Regions from separate parts of the Streptomyces sp. DSM 40868 genome, predicted to be linked through region 3. Evidence: riboswitches for the same ligand, from Rfam matches in the RefSeq annotation. Region 3 holds a riboswitch; each other region holds the start of a gene.

Region 1 (7,517 bases), 1.8 Mb from region 3:
GCCAAGTACGTCGCTCAGGTGGACGAGCTCCTGAAGCACAAGGAAGCGGAGCTGCTCGAAGTCTGATGAGCGACTCTTCCTGGGGGGCGCCGCCACCGGCGGGGCAGACCGGCTACTGGGGGTCCACCGCGGGTGGGCCCCTCCAGGGGGCTGCCCCGGCGGGTCCCGCGTACGATGCGCCTGAGGCGCAGCAGACTCGCCCCATGCCCATCGTGCCCGACGGCCCCGCGTACGGCGGAGACCAGGACGACGACCGGGGGGCCGCTCGGCTGAGCGGCCCCCTGTTCCGAGACGAGACGTTCCAGGCCCGGGAGCTCCCGGCCGAGACCCAGAACCCGGAGCCCATGTCCGACGTCCCGCAGCCGCCGCCGGCACCGGCACCGCAGAAGAAGAGCGCGGGCCGGGACCTGAGCGCGGCCATAGGGGTCGGCGTCGGGCTCGGTGTGGTGATCGTCGCGTCCCTGTTCATCGTCAAGGCCGTCTTCGTCGGCGTGATAGCGATCGCCGTCGTGGTCGGGCTGTGGGAGCTGACCAGCAGGCTCAAGGAGCGCAAGGAGATCCGGGCGCCGCTCGTGCCGCTCGCGGTGGGCGGTGCGGCCATGGTCGTCGCCGGCTATGTGCGCGGTGCCGAGGGCGCGTGGGTGGCCATGGCCCTCACCGCCCTGGCGACCCTGGTCTGGCGCATGACGGAACGGCCGGAGGGCTACCTCAAGGACGTCACGGCCGGTGTCTTCGCCGCGTTCTACGTGCCCTTCCTGGCCACGTTCGTCGCGCTGCTGCTCGCCGCCGACGACGGTCCCTGGCGGGTGCTGACCTTCCTGGTGCTGACGGTCGTCAGTGACACCGGCGCCTACGCGGTCGGCTGGCGCTTCGGCAAGCACAAGCTCGCCCCGCGCATCAGCCCCGGCAAGACCCGCGAGGGCCTGCTGGGCGCGGTGCTGTTCGCGATGGTGGCGGGCGCGCTGTGCATGCAGTTCCTGATCGACGGCGGAGCCTGGTGGCAGGGCCTGCTGCTGGGTCTCGCGGTCGCGGCCAGCGCCACGCTGGGCGACCTCGGCGAATCCATGATCAAGCGCGACCTGGGCATCAAGGACATGGGCACCTTGCTCCCCGGCCACGGCGGCATCATGGACCGCCTGGACTCGCTGCTGCCCACGGCCCCGGTGGTGTGGCTGCTGCTGGTGGTGTTCGTCGGCTCGGCGTGACTCCGCTCTTCGTCGGCTCCGTGTGAGCGGTACGGCTTCCCGGCCCCCGTCCTGTGTCGCAGCAGGGCGGGGGCCGTCGTCGTAGCGGCGAGCCGTGGCCGCGGGGCGGTCCGTACCCGGATGCCGCAGCAGGAATCGGCGGCCCGGTGCTGGGCCCGGCAGACTCCTCACAGGACGGCGGTCGCTCCGCCGCCCGGCGCCGCAGCAGGGAGTGTGCCCGATGCCCCTCGACCCCGCCCCCGCCTCCGCGTCCGTGTGCCCGGCCCACACCTCCGCGTGCCCGGCCTCCGCCTCCACGTGCCCGTCGTCCGGTTCGGCGTCCCCCGCCCGCGTCTCAGCCTGCCCGTCGTCCGGTTCGGCGTCCCCGGCCACCCCCAAGCCTCCGGAGCCCGCCGCCCCCAAACCTCCGTCCCCCGTCGCTCCCACGCCTCCGGCTCCCGCCCCCGCCCCGCCCGTGCGGTTCTGGCCCGTGGACGATCTGCCCGGGCTCGACCCCGATCCGCTTCTGGACGAGCTGTTGCGCGCGGAGCCGGTCGCCCGGATCAGGCTGCCGTTCGGCGAGGGCTGGGCCTGGCTGGTCACCCGGTACGAGGACGTCCGGTTCGTCACCTCCGACCCGCGCTTCTCCCGGGAACGGGTCGCCGGCCGCGAGGTCACCACCATGCGCCCGGTGCCGGTCGCCTCGCAGACGGCCGGCCTGCAGTACGTAGACCCGCCCCGGCACACCCGGTTGCGCCGGGTCGTGGCCCGCGCGTTCACCGGGCGGAGCATGCGGCGGCTGCGTCCGCTCGCCGAGCGCAGGGCCGCCGAGCTGCTCGACGGGATGGCGCGCGCCGGCGCCCCGACCGACCTCATGGAGCACCTGCACGGCCCGTTCCCGCTCGCCGTGCTCCGCGACTTCCTCGGCGTGGCCGAGGAGGACCGGCAGGACTGGGCCGCGACCGGCGAGGCCCTGCTGTCGGCGGGCGCGGACTCCGGGGAGCGCGCCCGGCAGGCCGCGAGGGCGACCCGGGAGCGGATCGCCGGACTGCTCCGGCGCCGCCGCGAGGAACCCCGCGAGGATCTGGCGGGGGTGCTGGCACGGGCCGCCGCCGAGGGCGAGATCACCGACGACGAGGCGGTCTCCCTCGCGATCGCCGTCCAGGTCAGCGGCGGCCACGCGGTCCGCAACAACAGCGGCTCGATGATGTACGCGCTGCTCACCCACCCCGCGCACCTGGACCGGCTGCGCCGCGAGCCGGAGCTGCTGCCCCGGGCCGTGGAGGAGCTGTTCCGCTACGTCCCGCACCGCAACGGCGTCGGCATCCCCCGGATCGCCACCGAGGACGTCGAGGTCGGCGGCCGGCTGATCCGCGCCGGTGACGTGGTCTACAACGCCTACCTGGCCGCCAACCGCGATCCCCGCGCGTTCCCCGACCCGGACGCCCTGGACTTCGACCGGGAACACCTCGCCCACCTGGCCTTCGGTCACGGCCCGCACCACTGCCTGGCCGCCGTCATGGCCCGCATGGAGGCCGAGGTCATGATCGGCGCCGTCCTCGCCCGCTTCCCCGCCCTCCGGCTGGCCGTGCCTCCCGAGGAGGTCGAGTTCCAGCGCCGGGGCCTGATCCGCGGCCCGAGGACCCTGCCGGTGACCTGGTGAGGACGGGCTTTCCGGGGCACCCCGGTGGATCTGCGACACTGGATGCACCATGCCCAAGCCCGGAGAACTCACTTTCGTCGCGCCGCGCGGAGCCAAGAAGCCGCCGCGGCATCTCGCCGACCTCACGCCCGCCGAGCGCAAGGACGCGGTGGCCGGGATCGGTGAGAAGCCGTTCCGTGCCAAGCAGCTCTCGCAGCACTACTTCGCGCGGTACACGCACGACCCGGAGCAGTGGACCGACATTCCCGCCGGTTCGCGCGCCAAGCTCCAGGAAGCGCTGTTCCCGGAGCTGATGACCGTCGTCCGCCATCTGTCCACCGACGAGGGCACCACCCGCAAGACGCTGTGGCGGCTGTTCGACGGCACGCTGGTCGAGTCGGTGCTGATGCGCTACCCGGACCGGGTGACCATGTGCATCAGCTCGCAGGCCGGCTGCGGCATGAACTGCCCGTTCTGCGCGACCGGGCAGGCGGGGCTGGACCGGAACCTGTCCACCGCGGAGATCGTCCACCAGATCGTGGACGGCATGCGGGCGCTGCGCGACGGCGAGGTGCCCGGGGGGCCCGCGCGGCTGTCCAACATCGTCTTCATGGGGATGGGTGAGCCGCTCGCCAACTACAACCGGGTCGTCGGGGCCATCCGGGCGCTCACCGACCCCGCCCCGGACGGGCTCGGGCTCTCCCAGCGCGGGATCACCGTCTCCACCGTCGGTCTGGTCCCGGCCATCCACCGGTTCGCCGACGAGGGCTTCAAGTGCCGGCTGGCGATCTCCCTGCACGCCCCCGACGACGAGCTGCGCGACACCCTCGTCCCCGTGAACACGCGGTGGAAGGTGCGCGAGGTGCTGGACGCCGGCTTCGAGTACACCGAGAAGTCGGGCCGCCGGCTGTCCATCGAGTACGCGCTGATCCGGGACATCAACGACCAGGCGTGGCGCGGCGACCGGCTCGGCCGGCTGCTCAAGGGCAAGCCCGTGCACGTCAACCTCATCCCGCTCAACCCCACGCCGGGGTCGAAGTGGACGGCGTCCCGGCCGGAGGACGAGAAGGCGTTCGTGGAGGCCATCGCCGCCCATGGTGTGGCCGTCACCATCCGGGACACCCGGGGTCAGGAGATCGACGGAGCCTGTGGTCAGCTCGCGGCCACCGAGCGGTAATCTGACCAGGTCCACATATCTTCATATTCCGACAGGGGAGCGCCACAGCGCTGAGAGTGCGGCAACCGGGCCGCAGACCCTCTGAACCTCGCCCAGGTCATTCTGGGTAGGAAGTTCGGTCATCACTCAAGCTGTTGCGCCCTGCCCGGGCCGCCCGCGCGGCGGTCCGGGCAGGGCCGCGTCTCTTCCTGGCCAACCCCCAGGAGGACATCCAGTGCACAACAAGACCCTCGTGGCCGTGGCGGCGGGGCTCGGCCTGCTCGCGCTGTCCGCGTGCGGCACGACGGACTCCGGGTCGTCCTCGGACCCCAAGACCGTCACCCTCGTCAGCCACGACTCGTGGAACGTCTCCAAGAGCGTCGTCAAGGACTTCGAGAAGCGGTCCGGGTACAAGCTCCGGGTGCTCAAGGACGGCGACGCCGGGCAGGCCGTCAACAAGGCGATCCTGACCAAGGACAACCCGCAGGGCGACGTCTTCTTCGGCGTCGACAACACCCTGCTCTCCCGCGCCCTGGACAACGGACTGTTCCAGCCCTACGAGCCCAAGGGCGCCGGCTCCGTCCGGCCGGAGAACCGCGTCGACCAGGACAAGCACCGCGTCACGCCCGTGGACACCGGCGACATCTGCGTCAACTACGACAAGGCCTGGTTCAGCGCGCACAAGCTGAACCCGCCGCGGTCCTTCGCCGACCTCGCCAAGCCCGCGTACAAGAACCTCCTCGTCACCGAGAACGCGGCCACCTCCTCGCCGGGCCTCGGCTTCCTGCTCGGCAGCGCCGCGGCGTTCGGCGACCAGGACTGGCCGGAGTACTGGAAGAAGCTCAAGGCCAACGGCGTCAAGGTCGTCGACGGCTGGGAGCAGGCGTACTACCAGGAGTTCTCCGGCTCCTCCGAGGGCAGGAAGGCCGGCGGCGACCGGCCACTGGTGGTGTCGTACGCCTCCTCCCCGCCCGCCGAGGTGATCTACGCCAAGAAGCGGCCCGCCACCGCCCCGACCGGGGTGGCCGACGGCACCTGCTTCCGGCAGACCGAGTACGCCGGGCTGCTGAGCAACGCGAAGAACCCCGAGGGCGGCAAGGCGCTCCTCGACTTCCTGCTCACCCGGGAGTTCCAGCAGGACATGCCGCTGAACATGTTCGTCTACCCGGTCGTGGAGGGGGCCGCCGTGCCCGCCGACTTCACCAAGTACGGTCCGGCCGCCGAGGACCCCGAGACCCTGGCCCCCGACAAGATCGCCGCCAACCGCGACCAGTGGGTCTCCTCGTGGACGTCGCTCGTACTGAAGTGACCGCCAAGGCGCGCGGCCGGCGCGGGAGCGCGGCGCGGCTCGGGCTGATGGCCCTGCCCGTCGCGTTCTTCGCGCTGTTCTTCGCCTGGCCCGTCGCCGCGATCGTCACCCGCGGGCTGAGGACGGACGGCAGCTGGCAGTTCGGGCGGATCGCGGACGTCGTCACCCGCCCCGACATCCGGCACGTGCTGTGGTTCACCACCTGGCAGGCGCTCGCCTCCACCGCGCTCACCCTGCTGCTCGCCCTGCCCGCCGCCTATGTCTTCGCCCGGCTCGACTTCCCCGGCAGACACGTGCTGCGGGCCGTCGTCACGGTGCCGTTCGTGCTGCCGACCGTCGTCGCCGGCAGCGCCTTCCTGGCCCTGGTCGGCAGGGGCGGCCTGCTGGACGAGCTGTGGGGCGTACGGCTGGACACCACGGTGTGGGCGATCCTGCTCGCCCACGTCTTCTTCAACTACGCGGTCGTCGTCCGCACCGTCGGCGGGCTGTGGGCCCAGCTCGACCCCCGGCAGGAGGAGGCCGCCCGCATGCTGGGCGCCTCGCCGCTCACGGCCTGGCGCCGGGTCACCCTGCCGGCGCTCGGGCCCGCCGTGGCCGCCGCCGCCCTGATGGTGTTCCTGTTCACCTTCACCTCCTTCGGCGTCGTGCAGATCCTCGGCGGCCCCACCTTCTCCACCGTCGAGGTGGAGATCTACCGGCAGACCTCCGAGACCTTCGACCTGGGCACGGCCGCCGTCCTCACCCTCGTCCAGTTCGCCGCCGTCGGCGCGATCCTCGCCGTGCACGCCTGGACGGTACGGCGGCGGGAGACCGCGCTGCGCCTGGTCGACGCCTCCGTCACCGCCCGCCGGCCGCGCGGGGCCGGGCAGTGGGCGCTGCTCGCCGTCGTCCTCGCCACCGTCGCCCTGCTGCTGGTGCTGCCGCTCGGCGTCCTCGTCCGCCGCTCCCTCGACGCACCCGGCTTCGGCTACTACCGGGCGCTGACCGACGCGGACGGCGGTACGTTCCTGGTGGCGCCCGTGCACGCGGTGTGGACCTCGCTCCAGTACGCCGTCGCCGCCACCGCCATCGCCGTCGTGATCGGCGGCCTCGCCGCCGCCGCGCTGGCCCGCCGGGACGCCGGACGGCTGGTACGGGGCTTCGACGCGCTGCTGATGCTGCCGCTCGGCGTGTCCGCCGTCACCGTCGGCTTCGGCTTCCTGATCGCCCTCGACGAACCGCCGCTGAACCTGCGCCAGTCCTGGATCCTGGTGCCGCTCGCCCAGGCCCTCGTCGGCGCCCCCTTCGTCGTACGCACCATGCTGCCCGTGCTGCGCGCGGTGGACGTACGCCTCAGGGAGGCCGCGGCCGTGCTCGGGGCCTCGCCCTGGCGGGTGTGGCGGGAGGTGGACCTGCCGCTGGTGCGGCGGGCGCTGCTGGTCGCGGCCGGCTTCGCGTTCGCCGTGTCGCTCGGCGAGTTCGGGGCGACCGTGTTCATCGCCCGGCCCGACAACCCCACGCTGCCGGTCGCCGTGGCCCGGCTGCTCAGCCGTCCCGGCGATCTCAACTACGGCCAGGCGATGGCCCTTTCGACCATTCTGATGGTGGTGTGCGCCGTCGCGCTGCTCGTCCTGGAGCGGCTGCGCACCGACCGGACGGGGGAGTTCTAGATGCTGCTGAGCCTGGATGCCGCGACCGTGCGCTTCGGCGGGCGGGCCGTCCTGGACCGGGTCGGCCTCGAGGTCGCCGAGCACGAGGTGGTGTGTGTGCTCGGGCCCAGCGGCAGCGGGAAGTCGACCCTGCTCCGGGTGGTCGCCGGGCTGCAACCCCTGGACTCCGGGCGGGTGCTGCTCGACGGCCGGGACCAGAACGGGGTGCCCGCGCACCGGCGCGACGTCGGCCTGATGTTCCAGGACCACCAGCTGTTCCCGCAGCGGGACGTCGGCGCCAACGTGGCCTTCGGGCTGCGCATGCACGGCGTCGCCCGGCGCGAACGGGACGCCGAGGTGGGCCGGTTGCTGGACCTGGTCGGTCTGCCGGGGGCCGCCCGGCGGGCCGTTGCCGCCCTGTCCGGCGGCGAGCAGCAGCGCGTGGCCCTCGCCCGGGCGCTCGCCCCCCGGCCCCGGCTGCTCATGCTGGACGAGCCGCTCGGCCAGCTCGACCGCTCGCTGCGCGAACGCCTCGTGGTGGAACTGCGGGAGCTGTTCGGCCGGCTGGGCACGACCGTGCTCGCCGTCACCCACGACC
Region 2 (7,517 bases), 1.8 Mb from region 3:
CAGCAACCACAGCGCGACGCCGCCGAACGCGATGTAGAGGACCGTCCAGCCCATGTACGCCCCTCTCCCAATGACCGTTACTGCCAGTGACCGCTACGCAGTGTGTCCTATCGCGGTGCGGCCGGTCTAGGCCTGCGGGGGGTGGTGCAGGCCCAGGTTCTCGTAGATCTCCAGGGTCGCCGTGGAGTTGTTCAGCGTGATGAAGTGCAGTCCGGGCACTCCCTCGGCCAGCAGCCGGGCGCAGAACTCCGTGGCGGACTCGATACCGATGGAGCGTACCGCCGCCGGATCGTCCTTCGCCGCCAGGATCCGCTCTTTCAGGGCGTCCGGGAAGCTGGCGTTGCTGAGCTTCGGCAACCGTTCCAGCATCTTCACGCTCGTGACCGGCAGGATCTCCGGGATCACCGGGGTGTCACAGCCGGCCGCCACCACGCGGTCGCGCAGCCGCAGATACGACTCGGGCTGGAAGAACATCTGTGTGATGGCGTAGTCGGCGCCCGCGCGGCACTTGTCCACGAAGTGCGCGACGTCGGTGTCCCAGTCCACGGAGCGCGGGTGCATCTCGGGGAACGCGGCCACGCCCACGCAGAAGTCGCCCGACTCCTTGATGAGCCGGACGAGTTCGGCGGCGTAGGTCAGGCCCCGGGGGTGCGGGACCCATTCGCCCATGGGGTCGCCGGGCGGGTCGCCGCGCACGGCGAGCATGTTGCGGATGCCGGCGTCGGCGTACTGGCCGATGATGTTGCGCAGTTCGGCGATGGAGTGGTCGACCGCGGTGAGGTGGGCGACCGGGGTCAGCGTCGTGTCGGCGACGATCTGCTGGGTCTCCTTGACGGTGCCCGCGCGGGTGGAGCCGCCGGCGCCGTAGGTCACGGAGACGAAGTCGGGGGCGACCGCCTCGACCCGCCGGAGCGCGCTCCACAAGTTCCGCTCGCCCTTGGGAGTCTTCGGCGCGGAGAACTCGAACGAGTACGTCGTCTTGCCGCTGGCGAGCATATCGCGCACGGTGCGTGCGCGATCAGTCCTGGTGGACGGGGTTCCGAGGGCCATACGGGCAGGTTAGCCAGGGGCGGACGGTCCCCCAACCACGCCTCGGAAATATGCCCGAATTGTCGGGACGTTGTCCATCCCTTGGACAGTTTCCGCCAGACGGCGGGCCGCTCGGCCCCGTCCTAGACCTGCCGCAGCCGCTTGGCGAACTCCGCCGCCGCCGCGCCGGGGTCGTCCGCCTCGGTGATCGCGCGCACCACGACCACCCGGCGGGCCCCCGCGTCCAGCACCTGGTCGAGGTTGCCCAGGCCGATGCCGCCGATGGCGAACCAGGGGCGGTCGGTGCCCAGGCCCGCGGTGTGGCGGACCAGACCGAGGCCGGGGGCGTGGCGGCCGGGCTTGGTGGGGGTGGGCCAGCAGGGGCCGGTGCAGAAGTAGTCCACGCCGTCCTGGACGGCCGCGGCGGCGGCCTCCTCCTCGGCGTGCGTGGAGCGGCCGATCAGCACCTCGTCGCCGAGGATCGCGCGGGCGGCGGGCACCGGCAGGTCGCCCTGGCCGAGGTGCAGCACATCGGCGCGGGCGGCGTGGGCGACGTCGGCCCGGTCGTTGACCGCGAGCAGCTTGCCGTGCCGGGCGCAGGCGTCGGCGAAGACCTCCAGGTGCTCCAGTTCCTCGGCGGCCTCCATGCCCTTGTCGCGCAACTGCACGATGTCGACGCCGCCGGCCAGCACCGCGTCCAGGAACTCGGGCAGGTCGCCCTGGCGCTTGCGGGCGTCCGTGCAGAGGTACAGGCGGGCGTCGGCGAGCGCGGCGCGGGCGGTGTCGGACATGCGTGGGTCCCCCCGTGGTCGGTGTGCCTGGTGGTTTCCGGCGGTGGTGTCCGGGCGTGGTTCCCGGCGGCGGGTGTGCGGGCGGCCGGCCCGCACACCCTCTCGTACCGCGGGTCGGCTCAGACGGCGAGCGCCTGGGCGCGGCGCTTCACCTCCGTGCCGCGATTCTCGCTCAGGGCCTGCGCGGGGGTGCCGGGCAGGGTGGGGTCGGGGGTGAAGAGCCACTCGATCATCTCTTCGACCGTGAAGCCGTCGTCCCGCAGCAGCGTCAGGGTCCCGGACAGGCCCTTGACCACCTTGTCCCCGTCGATGAAGGCGGCGGGCACGTGCAGCGCCCTGTTCTCACCCCGGCGTACGGCGATGAGCTGGCCCTCCTTGACCAGCTGCCTCACGCGCGTCACCTCGACGCCGAGCATCTCGGCGATGTCGGGAAGGGTGAGCCACTCGGGGACGAGAGCATCGATCTTTGCGTCAATCTCGGTCACAGCACCCAGGGTAGGCGCTCCGCCGGTCCCGCCGCGATGTGTCGTCGGCCGTCCGCGGGTGCGTTGTGGCTGGTGGGGCCCCGGAAGCCGGACGCTCCGAGGGACGCGGTCAGTCGGCCGTGGCGTTCTTCAGCGGCCGGGCCGGGTCCGTGAGGGCCTCCACGTCCATGGTCCGGCCCGCCTCGATCAGACGGCGGCCCTGGGCGAGGTCGCGGGGGCGGCCGACGGCCAGCAGGGCCACCAGGCGGTCCTCGCACAGCCAGCACACCGTCCACGACGGGCCCGCCGGGTCGCCGCGCCAGACCATGCGCTCGCCCGCCGCGTGGTGGCCGGCGTACTGCACGAACCGGCCGAACTGCTCCGACCAGAAGTAGGGCACCGGGTCGTAGACCGCCGGGGTCTCGCCCAGGATGTCCGCGGCGACCGTGCGCGGGCCCTGGAGGGCGTTGTCCCAGTGGTGGACCAGGAGCCGTTCGCCGTAGCGGGCCGAGGGGAAGGACGCGCAGTCGCCGACGGCGTACACGTCCGGTACGGAGGTGCGCAGCCGGTCGTCGGCGAGGACCTCGCCGTGCGCGCCCAGCTCGACGCCGGAGCCGGCCAGCCAGGCGGTGGCGGGACGGGCGCCGATGCCGACGACGACGGCGCCCGCGGGCAGCCGGGTGCCGTCGGCGAGCAGCACCGCGCCGGGCTCGACGCGGTCCACGCGCGCGTGGGTGCGCAGGGTGACGCCCGCGTCGGCGTACCAGCCGGCCATGGGGGCGGCGACCTCGGCGGGCAGGGCGCCGGCCAGCGGCTGGCCGGCGGCCTCCACGACGGTGACCGCGCAGCCGGCCTCGCGGGCGGCGGTGGCGAACTCGGCGCCGATCCAGCCTGCGCCCACGACCACGATGTCGTGCTGCCGGGCGAGGACGGGGCGCAGCCGTGCGGCGTCGTCCAGGGTGCGCAGCAGATGCGTGCCGGGTACGCCCTCGGCGCCGGGCAGGGTGACCGGTTCGGCGCCGGTGGCGAGGACGAGGACGTCGTAGGGCACCACGCCGTGCTCGGTGTCCAGCTCGCGCGCGGCGGGCCGCAGGCCCCGCACCTCGCAGCCGAGCCGCAGTTCGACGCCGAGGGACTCGAAGTCCACGTCGAAGGCGGAGCCCTCGGCGGTGCCCAGCAGCACCGCCTTGGACAGCGGCGGCCGGTCGTACGGCTGGTGCGGTTCGGCGCCGATGACGGTCACCGGGCCCTTGAAGCCCTGTTCCCGCAGGGCGACCGCGGTCTGCACCCCGGCCATGCCCGCGCCGACGACGACCACGCGCCGTCGCTGTGCCGTGCCCTCGTGCGGTGTCTGCTCGCTCACGCGATCACCTTAGACACATGACGGAACGTCAGTCAGCGGGCGTGCTCGGTGACCTGCTCCACAACGCTGGTGCCGGAGCCCGGCGCGGACTCCCACTCCCAGGTCTCCGCCAGCCGCAGCCGCCCGTCCGCGAGCTCCTCGACCGTGGACACGCAGTGCCCCGAGGCGGTCGTCCCGTCGGTCCTCAGCTGCACGTACCGGAAGTCCAGCCGGTCCCCCTCGCGGGTGCCGACCAGATGGCCGCGTACCACGTCGCCGCCCGCGTACTCGGCCCACACCGCGCCGTCCTGCTCGTGGTAGGCGAACCGGGTGCGGGTGCCCACCTGTCCCGGGGCCTGGTCCGACACGGGGGCGAAGAGAAGTCCGTCGAGCGAACGGGCCATGGAACGGGGCTCCCTTACGGGTGAGGAGGGCGGCGGGCTAGGGTGGCCACCGTACAAGCACTCGCGGGAGCCCGGACGACCGGGCTGAGAGGGAGGCTCGCGGCCTCCGACCGTACGAACCTGATCCGGGTCATGCCGGCGAAGGGAGGGGCTCACCGCCCATGTCCTCACGTACGTCCGACGTCCTCGTCATCGGGGGCGGAATCATCGGCCTGGTCACGGCCTGGCGCGCGGCGCAGCGCGGGCTCGCCACGGCCGTCGTGGACCCCGCGCCCGGCGGCGGGGCCGCGCGGGTGGCGGCCGGGATGCTGGCCGCGGTCACCGAGCTGCACTACGGCGAGGAGACCCTGCTCGGCCTGAACCTGGCCTCCGCGCGCCGCTATCCCGCCTTCGCCGCCGAGCTGACCGAGCTGACCGGTCACGACCTCGGCTACCGCCGCTGCGGCACCCTCGCCGTCGCGCTGGACTCCGACGACCGCGCCCACCTGCGCGAACTGCACGCCCTCCAGCAGCGCCACGGCCTGGAGTCGGAGTGGCTGTCGGGGCGGGAGTGCCGCCGCCTGGAGCCGATGCTGGCGCCCGGGGTGCGCGGCGGGCTGCGGGTCGACGGTGACCACCAGATCGATCCGCGCCGGCTGGCGGCGGCCCTGGTCGTCGCCTGCGAGCGGTCCGGTGTGGTGTTCCACCGGGTCCGGGCCGAGCGCCTGGACGTGGCCGGGGACCGGGCCGCCGGTGTGACCACGGCCGACGGCACCGGGCTGCGCGCGGAGCGCGTGGTGCTCGCCGCGGGCAGCCTGAGCGGGCGCCTCGCGGGCGTGCCGGCGGAGGTGCTGCCTCCGGTGCGGCCGGTCAAGGGCCAGGTGCTGCGGCTGACCGTGCCGCCCCGGTACGCGCCGTTCCTGAGCCGGACCGTGCGGGCCGTGGTGCGCGGCGGCCCGCTGTACCTGGTGCCCCGGGAGAACGGGGAACTGGTCGTCGGCGCCACCAGCGAGGAGCTGGGCTGGGACACCACGGTCACCGCCGGCGGCGTGTACGAGCTGCTGCGCGACGCCCACGAGCTGGTGCCCGGCATCACCGAGCTGCCGCTCACCGAGACCCTGGCCGGTCTGCGCCCCGGCTCCCCCGACAACGCGCCGCTGCTCGGCCCGTCCCGTCTGCCCGGGCTGCTGCTGGCGACCGGGCACTACCGCAACGGGGTGCTGCTGACGCCGGTCACCGGGGACGTGCTGGCGCACGCCCTGGTCACCGGTGAGCTTCCCGAAGAGGCACGTCCGTTCACCCCGCGGCGCTTCGGTGCCGCCCGCACGGAACAGCTGGAGCAGCCCGTATGAGCATCTCCGTCACCATCTCGGTCAACGGCGAGCCCCGCCGTGTCGCCCCGGGCACCGCGCTGGACGCGCTGGTGCGGACCCTCACGGCGGCGCCGCGCGGGGTGGCCGCCGCCGTCAACGAGACCGTCGTCCCGCGCGCGCAGTGGGCGACGACCGCGCTCGCCGAGGGCGACCGCGTCGAAGTCCTGACCGCCGTACAGGGAGGCTGAGCCATGGCCGACGATCCTCTGGTCCTCAAAGACCTCACCTTCTCCTCCCGGCTGATCATGGGCACGGGCGGGGCGCCCAGCCTTGAGGTACTGGAGCGGGCGCTGGTCGCCTCCGGCACGGAGCTGACGACGGTGGCGATGCGCCGAGTGGACCCCTCGGTGCACGGCTCGGTGCTGTCGGTGCTGGAGAAGCTCGGCATCCGGGTGCTGCCGAACACGGCGGGCTGCTACACCGCCGGCGAGGCCGTGCTGACCGCCCGGCTGGCCCGGGAGGCGCTGGGCACCGACCTGGTCAAGCTGGAGGTCATCGCCGACGAGCGGACGCTGCTGCCAGACCCGGTGGAGACGCTGGAGGCGGCGGAGACGCTGGTCGACGAGGGGTTCACGGTGCTGCCGTACTGCAACGACGACCCGGTGCTGGCGCGCAGGCTGGAGGACGTGGGGTGCGCCGCCGTCATGCCGCTGGGCTCGCCGATCGGGTCGGGGCTCGGGATCCGCAACCCGCACAACTTCCAGCTGATCGTGGAGCAGGCGAACGTGCCGGTGATCCTGGACGCGGGGGCCGGTACGGCGTCCGACGCGGCGCTGGCGATGGAGCTGGGGTGCGCGGGGGTGATGCTGGCCTCCGCGGTGACGCGGGCGCAGGACCCGGAGCTGATGGCGTCCGCCATGAGGCTCGCGGTGGAGGGGGGACGGCAGGCCCGGCTGGCGGGCCGGATCCCGCGCAGGTACCTCGCCGAGGCGTCGTCCCCCACGGAGGGCCTGGCCCGGCTGGATCCGGAGCGGCCGGCGTTCTAGGTCCCGGTGGGCCGGCTTTCCGCGTGTGTCGCGTCACAGGTCGGCTGCAGTACCGGTGCCGTACCCGGCGGACGGGCGGGCCCGCCGGGCGGGTCCTCGTAGACTCGCCTGCGTGGATACGACCCTTCAGGACCCCCTCGTCGGGCAGGTGCTCGACGGCCGGTACCGCGTCGACGCGCGGATCGCGGCGGGCGGGATGGCCACGGTCTACCGGGCCCTGGACACCCGTCTGGACCGTGTGCTCGCGCTGAAGGTGATGCACCCGGCGCTCGCCGCCGACGGGTCCTTCGTCGAGCGGTTCATCCGGGAGGCCAAGTCGGTCGCCCGGCTCGACCACCCCAACGTGGTGCAGGTCTTCGACCAGGGCACCGACGGGTCGTACGTCTATCTGGCGATGGAGTACATCGCCGGCTGCACCCTGCGGGACGTGCTGCGCGAGCGCGGGGCCGTGCAGCCGCGCGCCGCGCTGGACATCCTGGAGCCGGTGCTCGCCGCGCTGGGCGCCGCGCACCGGGCCGGGTTCGTGCACCGGGACATGAAGCCCGAGAACGTGCTGATCGGCGACGACGGCCGGGTGAAGGTGGCCGACTTCGGGCTGGTGCGCTCGGTGGACACGGTGACCAGCACGACGGGCGCCGTGCTCGGCACCGTCTCCTACCTGGCGCCCGAGCAGATCGAGAACGGCACCACGGACCCGCGCGTCGACGTGTACGCGTGCGGGGTGGTGCTGTACGAGATGCTGACGGGCGCGAAGCCGTACTCCGGGGAATCCCCGGCCCAGGTGCTCTACCAGCACCTGCACGCCGACGTGCCGCCGCCCTCGGCGCTGGTGCCGGGGCTGCCGGTGGCGCTGGACGAGCTGGTGGCGTCGGCCACCGCGCGCGCCCCCGAGGACCGGCCCGAGGACGCGGTGGCGCTGCTCGCCCAGGCCCGCGAGGCCCGGCTGACGCTGACCGAGGAGCAGCTGGACGCGCTGCCGCCGCAGGCGCTGACCGCGGAGCACGACAACGCCGAGGACCGTACGAGCGTGATCCCGCGCGCGCTGACCGTGCCCCGGCCCCGGCCGGTCGACGAGGACGCCCTCGAGGACCCCGCCGTCGACCGCACCGCCCGGCTCCAGACCCCGCCCGTGCCGCCGCGCCGGCGCCC
Region 3 (7,517 bases):
CCCGCTCGTGGCCTTCCTCGACCGCACGGACAAGCTGGTGCCGCTCGGGCAGGAGGGCGCCCTGGCCGATTTCGACGCGCATCTGGACGAGGCCCTGGACCGCATCCTGGCCGAGGAGCAGAGCGCCGGCTGAAGCGCTACGGCGAGGGGGCGCTCCGCCGGTCCCGCGCGGCGCGCCGCAGTAACGCTTCTGCGCGACGAGCACCGGTCTCGGCGGCGCCCATCGCGCTGCCGGACCAGGCGACGCTCATCGCGGCGGCGGAACCGCCGGCGCTCACCGCTTCCGGCGCCGCCCCCGGCCCCCGCGCGCCGGCGCGGGCCGGGCCCCGGCGGATGCCCCGGCCGCCCCGGCGTCCGGGGCGGCCCGGTCGGCCGACACCACCAGCGCGGCCAGCGCCGTGGTGACCGGGACCGAGGCGACCAGACCGATCGAGCCCACCAGCGTGCGCACGATCTCCTCGGCCACCAGCTCGCTGTTGGCCACGGTCCCGACGCTGCTCTGCGCGATCGAGAACAGCAGCAGCAACGGCAGCGCGGCACCGGCGTAGGCGAGCACCAGGGTGTTGACAACGGACGCGATGTGGTCGCGGCCGATCCGGATGCCCGCCCGGTACAGCCCGCGCCAGCCCATCGACGGGTTGGCCTCGTGCAGCTCCCAGACGGCCGAGGTCTGGGTCACCGTCACATCGTCCAGGACGCCGAGCGAACCGATGATGACCCCGGCCAGCAGCAGACCGCTCATGTCGATCGACGGATACAGGCCGTGGATCAGACCGGTGTTGTCGTCCGTGTTGCCGGTCAGCGCGGCCCACCCGATGAACAGCGAGCCGAGCACACCGATCAGCGCCAGCGATATCAGCGTGCCGAGCACCGCCACCGAGGTACGGGCGGACAGCCCGTGACACAGATACAGGGCGATCAGCATGATGGCGCTCGATCCGATCACGGCCACCAGCAGCGGGTTCGACCCCTCGAGGATCGCCGGCAGGATGAACAGCGTCAGCACCAGGAAGCTGACGGCCAGCGCCACCAGCGCCATGACACCGCGCAGCCGGCCCACCAGCACCACGGCCACCGCGAAGACCCCCGCGAGCAGCGTCATGGGGAACTTCCGGTTCACATCGGTCACCGCGTACTGCAGCTCCTTCGGCGCCGAGGGCTCGTAGGCGACGACTACCTTCTCGTCCTGGTGGAGCTGGCGCGACTGGTCCGGCTGCACGATCTCGGTGAACGTACGGCCCTTGTCCTTGCCGGTGTCGACCCGGATGGTGGCCTTCTTGCAGGTGCCGTCGGCCTGCTGCTGCGCCGAGCTGCCCTCGGCCGTGGAGGTGTCACCGGTCGGGGGCACACCGGAGGCGTTCGCCGAAGCACAGCTCAGCTCCACGACCCGGGTGACCGTGGCCTGCTGGGTCTGCCGGTCGAAGCCGACGCCGGTGCGCTTGTGGGCCGGGGCCTGTCCGGGCCAGAGCACGACCAGGCCGACCAGGACCGCCGCGGTGAAGGGAACCAGGATCGCCGCGATGACCTTGCGCAGATGCTGGGAGACGGGAGCGGCCGGGCCGTGGCTGTGGCTGTGACCGTGCGCGTGTCCCTGCCCGGAAGCGGCTCCGTGGCCGGTCTCGGCGGCCTGGTGACCGTGCCCGGTGCCCTGCTCCGCGCCGTCTCGGCGGTGCGGGTCGGGCGGCTGGTAGGGGTACTGCTCCATGCTGGTCACCGCCCGATCATCCCAAGAACGCAGGGGGGCCCACTGTTCACCGCGCCATACATGGCGCTAGCGTGGAGGCACCTTTGCACACGCGGGAGCTCGGAGCACCGGGCTGAGAGGGCGCTGACCTCCGTGGATGCGATGTTTCACGTGGAACGAGCGATGTTCCGCGGGGAACGTCGGCCGACGGAAACCGCTGCGTCGACCGCCGAACCTGTTACCGGGTAATGCCGGCGTAGGGAGTAGGTCTCATGACCAACAAGGACGCACGCACGCCTGCCTCCGCCCAGGACGAGAAGTCCACGGAGGCCGGGAAGTCCATCGGCTGGCACAAGGCGTATGTCGAGGGCTCGCGCCCCGACCTCCGGGTGCCGGTCCGTCAGGTGCATCTCACCAACGGGCAGTCGGTCACGCTGTACGACACATCGGGCCCGTACACCGATCCACTCGTCGAAACGGACGTCCGCAGGGGCCTGCCGCCGCTGCGGGAGAACTGGATCATCGCCCGCGGCGACACCGAGGAGTACGCGGGCCGGCCCGTCCGTCCCGAGGACGACGGGATCAAGCACACCTCGCCGCGCGGCGGGCTGCGCAACCTGGACGCGGTCTTCCCCGGCCGCCCGCGCCAGCCGCGGCGGGGGCGCGACGGTCAGGCGGTGACGCAGCTCGCGTACGCCCGCCGGGGCGAGATCACCCCGGAGATGGAGTTCGTGGCCCTCCGGGAGAACGTGTCGCCCGAGGTGGTCCGCGAGGAGATCGCGGCCGGCCGGGCCGTGCTGCCGGCCAACGTCAACCACCCGGAGATCGAGCCGATGATCATCGGCAAGCGGTTCCTGGTGAAGGTGAACGCCAACATCGGCAACTCGGCGGTGACGTCCTCCATCGAGGAAGAGGTCGAGAAGATGACCTGGGCGACCCGCTGGGGCGCCGACACGGTCATGGACCTGTCCACCGGCCGCAACATCCACACCACCCGCGAATGGGTGCTGCGCAACTCCCCCGTCCCGATCGGCACCGTGCCGCTCTACCAGGCGCTGGAGAAGGTCGACGGCAAGGCCGAGGAACTGACCTGGGAGATCTACAAGGACACCGTCATCGAGCAGGCCGAGCAGGGCGTGGACTACATGACGGTCCACGCGGGCGTCCGGCTGCCGTACGTCCCGCTCACCGCCAACCGCAAGACCGGCATCGTCTCGCGCGGCGGCTCCATCATGGCCGCGTGGTGCCTGGCGCACCACAAGGAATCGTTCCTGTACGAGAACTTCGAGGAGCTGTGCGAGATCCTCGCCGCCTACGACGTCACGTACTCGCTGGGTGACGGCCTGCGGCCCGGTTCCATCGCCGACGCCAACGACGAGGCGCAGTTCGCGGAGTTGCGGACGCTCGGGGAACTCAACCGGATCGCCAAGAGTTTCAACGTACAGACGATGATCGAGGGCCCCGGGCACGTCCCGATGCACAAGATCAAGGAGAACATCGACCTTCAGCAGGAGATCTGTGATGAGGCTCCGTTCTATACGCTCGGCCCGCTGACCACGGACGTCGCGCCGGCGTACGACCACATCACCTCCGGCATCGGTGCCGCGATGATCGCCTGGTGGGGCACGGCGATGCTCTGCTACGTCACGCCCAAGGAGCACCTGGGCCTGCCCAACCGGGACGACGTCAAGACCGGCGTCATCACCTACAAGATCGCCGCGCACGCGGCGGACCTCGCCAAGGGGCACCCCGGGGCGCAGGAGTGGGACGACGCGCTGTCCGACGCCCGTTTCGAGTTCCGGTGGGAGGACCAGTTCAACCTCGCCCTGGACCCCGACACGGCACGGGAGTTCCACGACGAGACCCTGCCGGCCGAGCCCGCCAAGACGGCCCACTTCTGTTCCATGTGCGGCCCGAAGTTCTGCAGCATGAAGATCTCGCAGGACATCCGGCGGGAGCACGGCGGCAACCGGGCCGAGATCGAGGCGGGCATGGCCCAGAAGTCGCAGGAGTTCGCGGCGGCCGGCAACCGGGTGTACCTGCCCATCGCCGACTGAACCGGCCCACCGTGAGCGCACCGCGCCCGCCAGACCGTGCGCGGTGCGCGACCGGGTGGCCGGTGTCCGGCCGGGTCACGCCGGTGCGCGGCCGGGTTACTCGGGGCGGTGTTCCGGGCCGCCGAAGTCCGGGCTCGTGTAATCGGGGCTGGTGTAGCGGGGGCGGCCGGACGCCGTGCCGTCGCCCGGGCTGCTGAAGCCGGGCCGGTCGTAGCCCAGACGCGGGATGCGGCCGCTCGGTGCGGGCCGGACCGGGTGCTGTGCCCCGGCGGGGCCCGCCTCGGCCAGTGCCTCCCGGAGGAAGGGCAGGATGCCCCGCTCCAGCAGGGCGTCCCGCCAGGCATCTCTGGCCCGCTCCACCTCCGCCTCGTCCGCCCTGTCCAGGGCCCGGACGTCTGCCGGGGCGCGGTTGCGCAGGGCGGCGAGCAGCAGTCCGGCGGCGGCGACCAGGGCCGTCGCCGCGGTCAGCGCGCCGAACACCCAGCCGGTGGCGAGCAAGGTGCGGGCGAGGGTCTGCCCGGAGCTCAACGCCCGCAGGACGTAGCCGACGAGCAGGAAGATCGCCGCTGCTGTCCCGGAGAGGACGGGCGCCAGCACGGCGAGGACCGCGGCGGCGCCCGCGCCGGTGTCCTCGGCCGCCTCGTCGGGCGGGGCGCCCGTATCCGGCGCGGTCGGACCAGAGAGCGCGGCGGCGGAGTCTCCGGTGGCCGCCGGGGCGGACAGCGCCGGGTGGCGTGGTGTGTCGCGGAGTTCGGCGTAGTGCCGGTACTCGGCCGCCGCGACCGCCGTGATCAGGGCGGAGGCTTCCAGTGCCATGGTGCGCAGTTGAGCGGTGGTCAGCGGGCGGCCGTTGGCGGCCGGTTCCGGTCGGTGCGGTGCGGAGCGCAGCGCCTCGTCGAGCAGCCGCTCGAATTCCCGGAGGTCCTCGCTCTTCAGGTGCTGCGGAAGGCTGTTCATCTGCATCCCCCGATGCTCCGTAGGGCTTGGGGCTCGCGCGCCGACTGCCGTCGGGCAGAAACGGAGGGGAGCCTGCTACGGACAAGCCGATGGTAGAGCCGTGACGGCGCGCGATGACAGGGGATTGCCGGAAATTGGCCTCCGGCCTGCGCGTACGCGGTCGGGGGACGTCTGACCAGGGAACGCTCAGTCGTTCAGCGGGAGTTGCTGGACCAGCAGCTTTCCGGCCATGGTCACTCCGCCGTCCATGGCGATGGCGAGACCGTCGGCGTAGACGTGCGGCCCCTCGACGACCGGGCCGGTGCCCTCCTCGCCGTCCTCGGAGCCGACCTCGCCGAGGAGGTAGGGGATGGGGCTGTGCCCGTGAACGACGCGGGTACCGCCGTACGTGTCGAGGAGGGTGCGCACGGCGTCGGAGCCGCCCTCGTCGCGGAAGGAGAAGCGCTTGGTGAACTTGCGGAACAGATCCCAGACCTCGTCGGCGTCGTTACGGGTCAGGGTCTCGCGGACGGTGTCGTTGACCGCCTCGATGGAGTCGCCGTAGTCGAGGTAGGCGGTGGTGTCGGAGTGGATGAGCAGGTAGCCGTCGACCACCTCCACGGCGTCGAGGCGGGCCATCCACTGCAGATGGTGGTCCTGGAGGCGGTCCATGTCGGTCTTCTGGCCGCCGTTGAGCAGCCAGGCCGCCTGGAAGGTGGCGGTGCCCGCGCCGGAGTTGACGGGGGTGTCGCCGAACCGTTTGGCGCCGAGCAGCAGCAGCTCGTGGTTGCCCATGAGGGCCTTGCAGTAACCGCCTGCCGCGGCGGCCTCCGCGGACAGCCGCATGACCAGGTCGATGACGCCGATGCCGTCCGGGCCGCGGTCGGTGAAGTCACCGAGGAACCACAGCCGGGTGGTGCCGGCGCACCACTGGCCCGAGGCGTCGATCAGGCCCTGCTCCTGCAGGGCGGCCACCAGCTCGTCCAGGTAGCCGTGGACGTCGCCGACGACGTAGAGCGGTCCGGGCCCGGTCGCGGGCTGCGGGGCCGGCGGGGCGGGGACCGGCTCGACGGGGAGCTGGAGGGTGTCGCCGCGGTTGATGACCGGCAGGTCGCGCTGGGTGGGGGTGTAGCCCTCGGGGTACGCCTCGTCGCCGGCCGGGACGGCGTTGCCGGGGTGGGTGCCGTCGGCGTACGGACCGGTCTCGTGCACGTACGCGGGTACCCGGAAGTCGCGCAGCGTCGCCGTCCGCTCCGCCTCGGGTCCCTGACCGGCCCCCTGAGTCATCAGACCCCTCCACCATCGCGCCGCATCTGCACCGCTTCGGACTGCCTGGTCGCAGCGGTCCGCGGTGTCGTGGGGCCCATCATAGGAATGCGCGTCGCGCCGTGTGATGACCCAGGGGTGGTGAATCGGAACAAGACTCCGGTTCACCGCGGCTTTCGCCCTGTTTGGGCAGATGTTCGACCGGCTGTCGGCCGATTGATCCCCCGGCCGACCGGTTCTCGCGCCGCACCGGACGTGCCCCGTGCCGCGTCCGCCGCGCCGCCCCGGGACGTCCCGGGGCGCTACCGGTCGTCCGGGGTGCGTGGCGGGCTGACCGTCGTGCGCGGGGACCGCCGTTGGGAGGAGGTGCGCACGATCAGCTCGGTCGGTATCACCTGCTCGACCGGCTGCTCGGACTCGACGCCCTCGATCGCGTCGATGAGGAGCTGGACGACGGCGGTGCCGATGCGGCGGGGCTTCAGCGACAGTGTGGTGACGGGCGGCTCGGTGCTGGCGTACATGGTCGACTCGCTGCAGCACACCAGCAGCAGGTCGTCGGGGACGCGCAGGCCGTAGCGGCGGGCGGCGGCGAGCAGATCGGTGCCGTTGGGGTCGAACAGCCCGTAGACCGCGTCGGGCCGGTCGGGGCGGGCGAGCAGCCGGTCGGCGGCGACGGCGCCCGCGCACGGGTCGTGCGCCGGGTACGCCTCGTAGACCGGGTCCTGGCCGACCCGTTCGCACCAGCGCAGGTAGGCGGTGGTGGACAGATGGGTGTAGGTGTCCGTCGAGGTGCCCGTGAGCAGGCCGATGCGGCGGGCGCCGGCGTCGGCGAGATGGTCGAGGATGCCGAGTACGGCGGCCTCGTGGTCGTTGTCGACCCAGGCGGTGACGGGAAGGGAGCCGGCCGGGCGGCCGTCGGAGACGACCGGCAGTCCCTGCCGGACGAGCTCGCTGACCACCGGGTCCTGGTCGGAGGGGTCGATGACGACCGTGCCGTCCAGGGCCACGTTGGACCAGACGTCGTGGCGGGAGGTCGCGGGCAGGATGACCAGGGCGTAGCCGCGGGCGAGTGCGGCCGAGGTGGCGGCCCGGGCCATCTCCGCGAAGTACGCGAACTCCGTGAAGGTGAAAGGTTCATCCCCGTAGGTCGTCACGGTCAGGCCGATCAGGCCCGACTTGCCCGTACGGAGGGTCCGGGCGGCGGCCGAGGGCCGGTACCCGAGTCGGTCGGCGACCTCGCGGACGTGGCGCCGGGTGGCATCCGGGAGCCGGCCCTTGCCGTTGAGGGCGTCGGACACGGTCGTGATGGAGACCCCGGCGGCGGCGGCGACGTCTCTGATGCCCGCCCGGCCCGGCCGACTGCCTCGACGTGAGGTTTCCGCGCGGCTCACCTGGTGCTTCCCTGCTGCTGTCATGGCGAGCCGATAGTAGGGCTCATGCGGCGGGGTGGTGCGGCCGCATATGCCCACCTTGGGAGGCACGTTTCTGCATGGCCATATGGCGTCAAGTGCCTTAGAAATAAAGGACTTTGCGGGTCTGCAGGGTAGGACGCGATGTGCCGAGGCGTACGGACC

The links. A riboswitch is a leader RNA that binds a small molecule or an ion and turns the genes downstream of it on or off. The one in region 3 is predicted to bind thiamine pyrophosphate.
Region 1: it holds a riboswitch for thiamine pyrophosphate, as region 3 does, so the genes downstream of both, HB370_RS28455 (thiamine ABC transporter substrate-binding protein) here and thiC (phosphomethylpyrimidine synthase ThiC) in region 3, are expected to answer to the same signal.
Region 2: it holds a riboswitch for thiamine pyrophosphate, as region 3 does, so the genes downstream of both, thiO (glycine oxidase ThiO) here and thiC (phosphomethylpyrimidine synthase ThiC) in region 3, are expected to answer to the same signal.

Annotation. Positions count from the first base shown of each region.
Region 1 covers NZ_CP050504.1:6,219,084-6,226,600, forward strand. The annotation lists gene frr (ribosome recycling factor) at 1-66, shown strand, start outside; gene HB370_RS28440 (phosphatidate cytidylyltransferase) at 66-1,205, shown strand; gene HB370_RS28445 (cytochrome P450) at 1,675-2,847, shown strand; gene rlmN (23S rRNA (adenine(2503)-C(2))-methyltransferase RlmN) at 2,897-4,003, shown strand; TPP riboswitch at 4,027-4,134, shown strand; gene HB370_RS28455 (thiamine ABC transporter substrate-binding protein) at 4,218-5,291, shown strand; gene HB370_RS28460 (iron ABC transporter permease) at 5,339-6,940, shown strand; gene HB370_RS28465 (ABC transporter ATP-binding protein) at 6,941-7,517, shown strand, end outside.
Region 2 covers NZ_CP050504.1:2,634,455-2,641,971, forward strand. The annotation lists gene HB370_RS11860 (membrane protein) at 1-54, opposite strand, end outside; gene metF (methylenetetrahydrofolate reductase [NAD(P)H]) at 127-1,050, opposite strand; gene thiE (thiamine phosphate synthase) at 1,173-1,820, opposite strand; gene HB370_RS11875 (Rv2175c family DNA-binding protein) at 1,940-2,305, opposite strand; gene HB370_RS11880 (FAD-dependent oxidoreductase) at 2,415-3,647, opposite strand; gene HB370_RS11885 (hypothetical protein) at 3,680-4,030, opposite strand; TPP riboswitch at 4,084-4,194, shown strand; gene thiO (glycine oxidase ThiO) at 4,192-5,361, shown strand; gene thiS (sulfur carrier protein ThiS) at 5,358-5,570, shown strand; gene HB370_RS11900 (thiazole synthase) at 5,574-6,368, shown strand; gene pknB (Stk1 family PASTA domain-containing Ser/Thr kinase) at 6,481-7,517, shown strand, end outside.
Region 3 covers NZ_CP050504.1:4,424,214-4,431,730, reverse strand. The annotation lists gene HB370_RS20170 (SsgA family sporulation/cell division regulator) at 1-133, shown strand, start outside; gene HB370_RS20165 (YibE/F family protein) at 275-1,705, opposite strand; TPP riboswitch at 1,787-1,964, shown strand; gene thiC (phosphomethylpyrimidine synthase ThiC) at 1,957-3,741, shown strand; gene HB370_RS20155 (hypothetical protein) at 3,838-4,704, opposite strand; gene HB370_RS20150 (metallophosphoesterase) at 4,885-5,964, opposite strand; gene HB370_RS20145 (LacI family DNA-binding transcriptional regulator) at 6,246-7,358, opposite strand.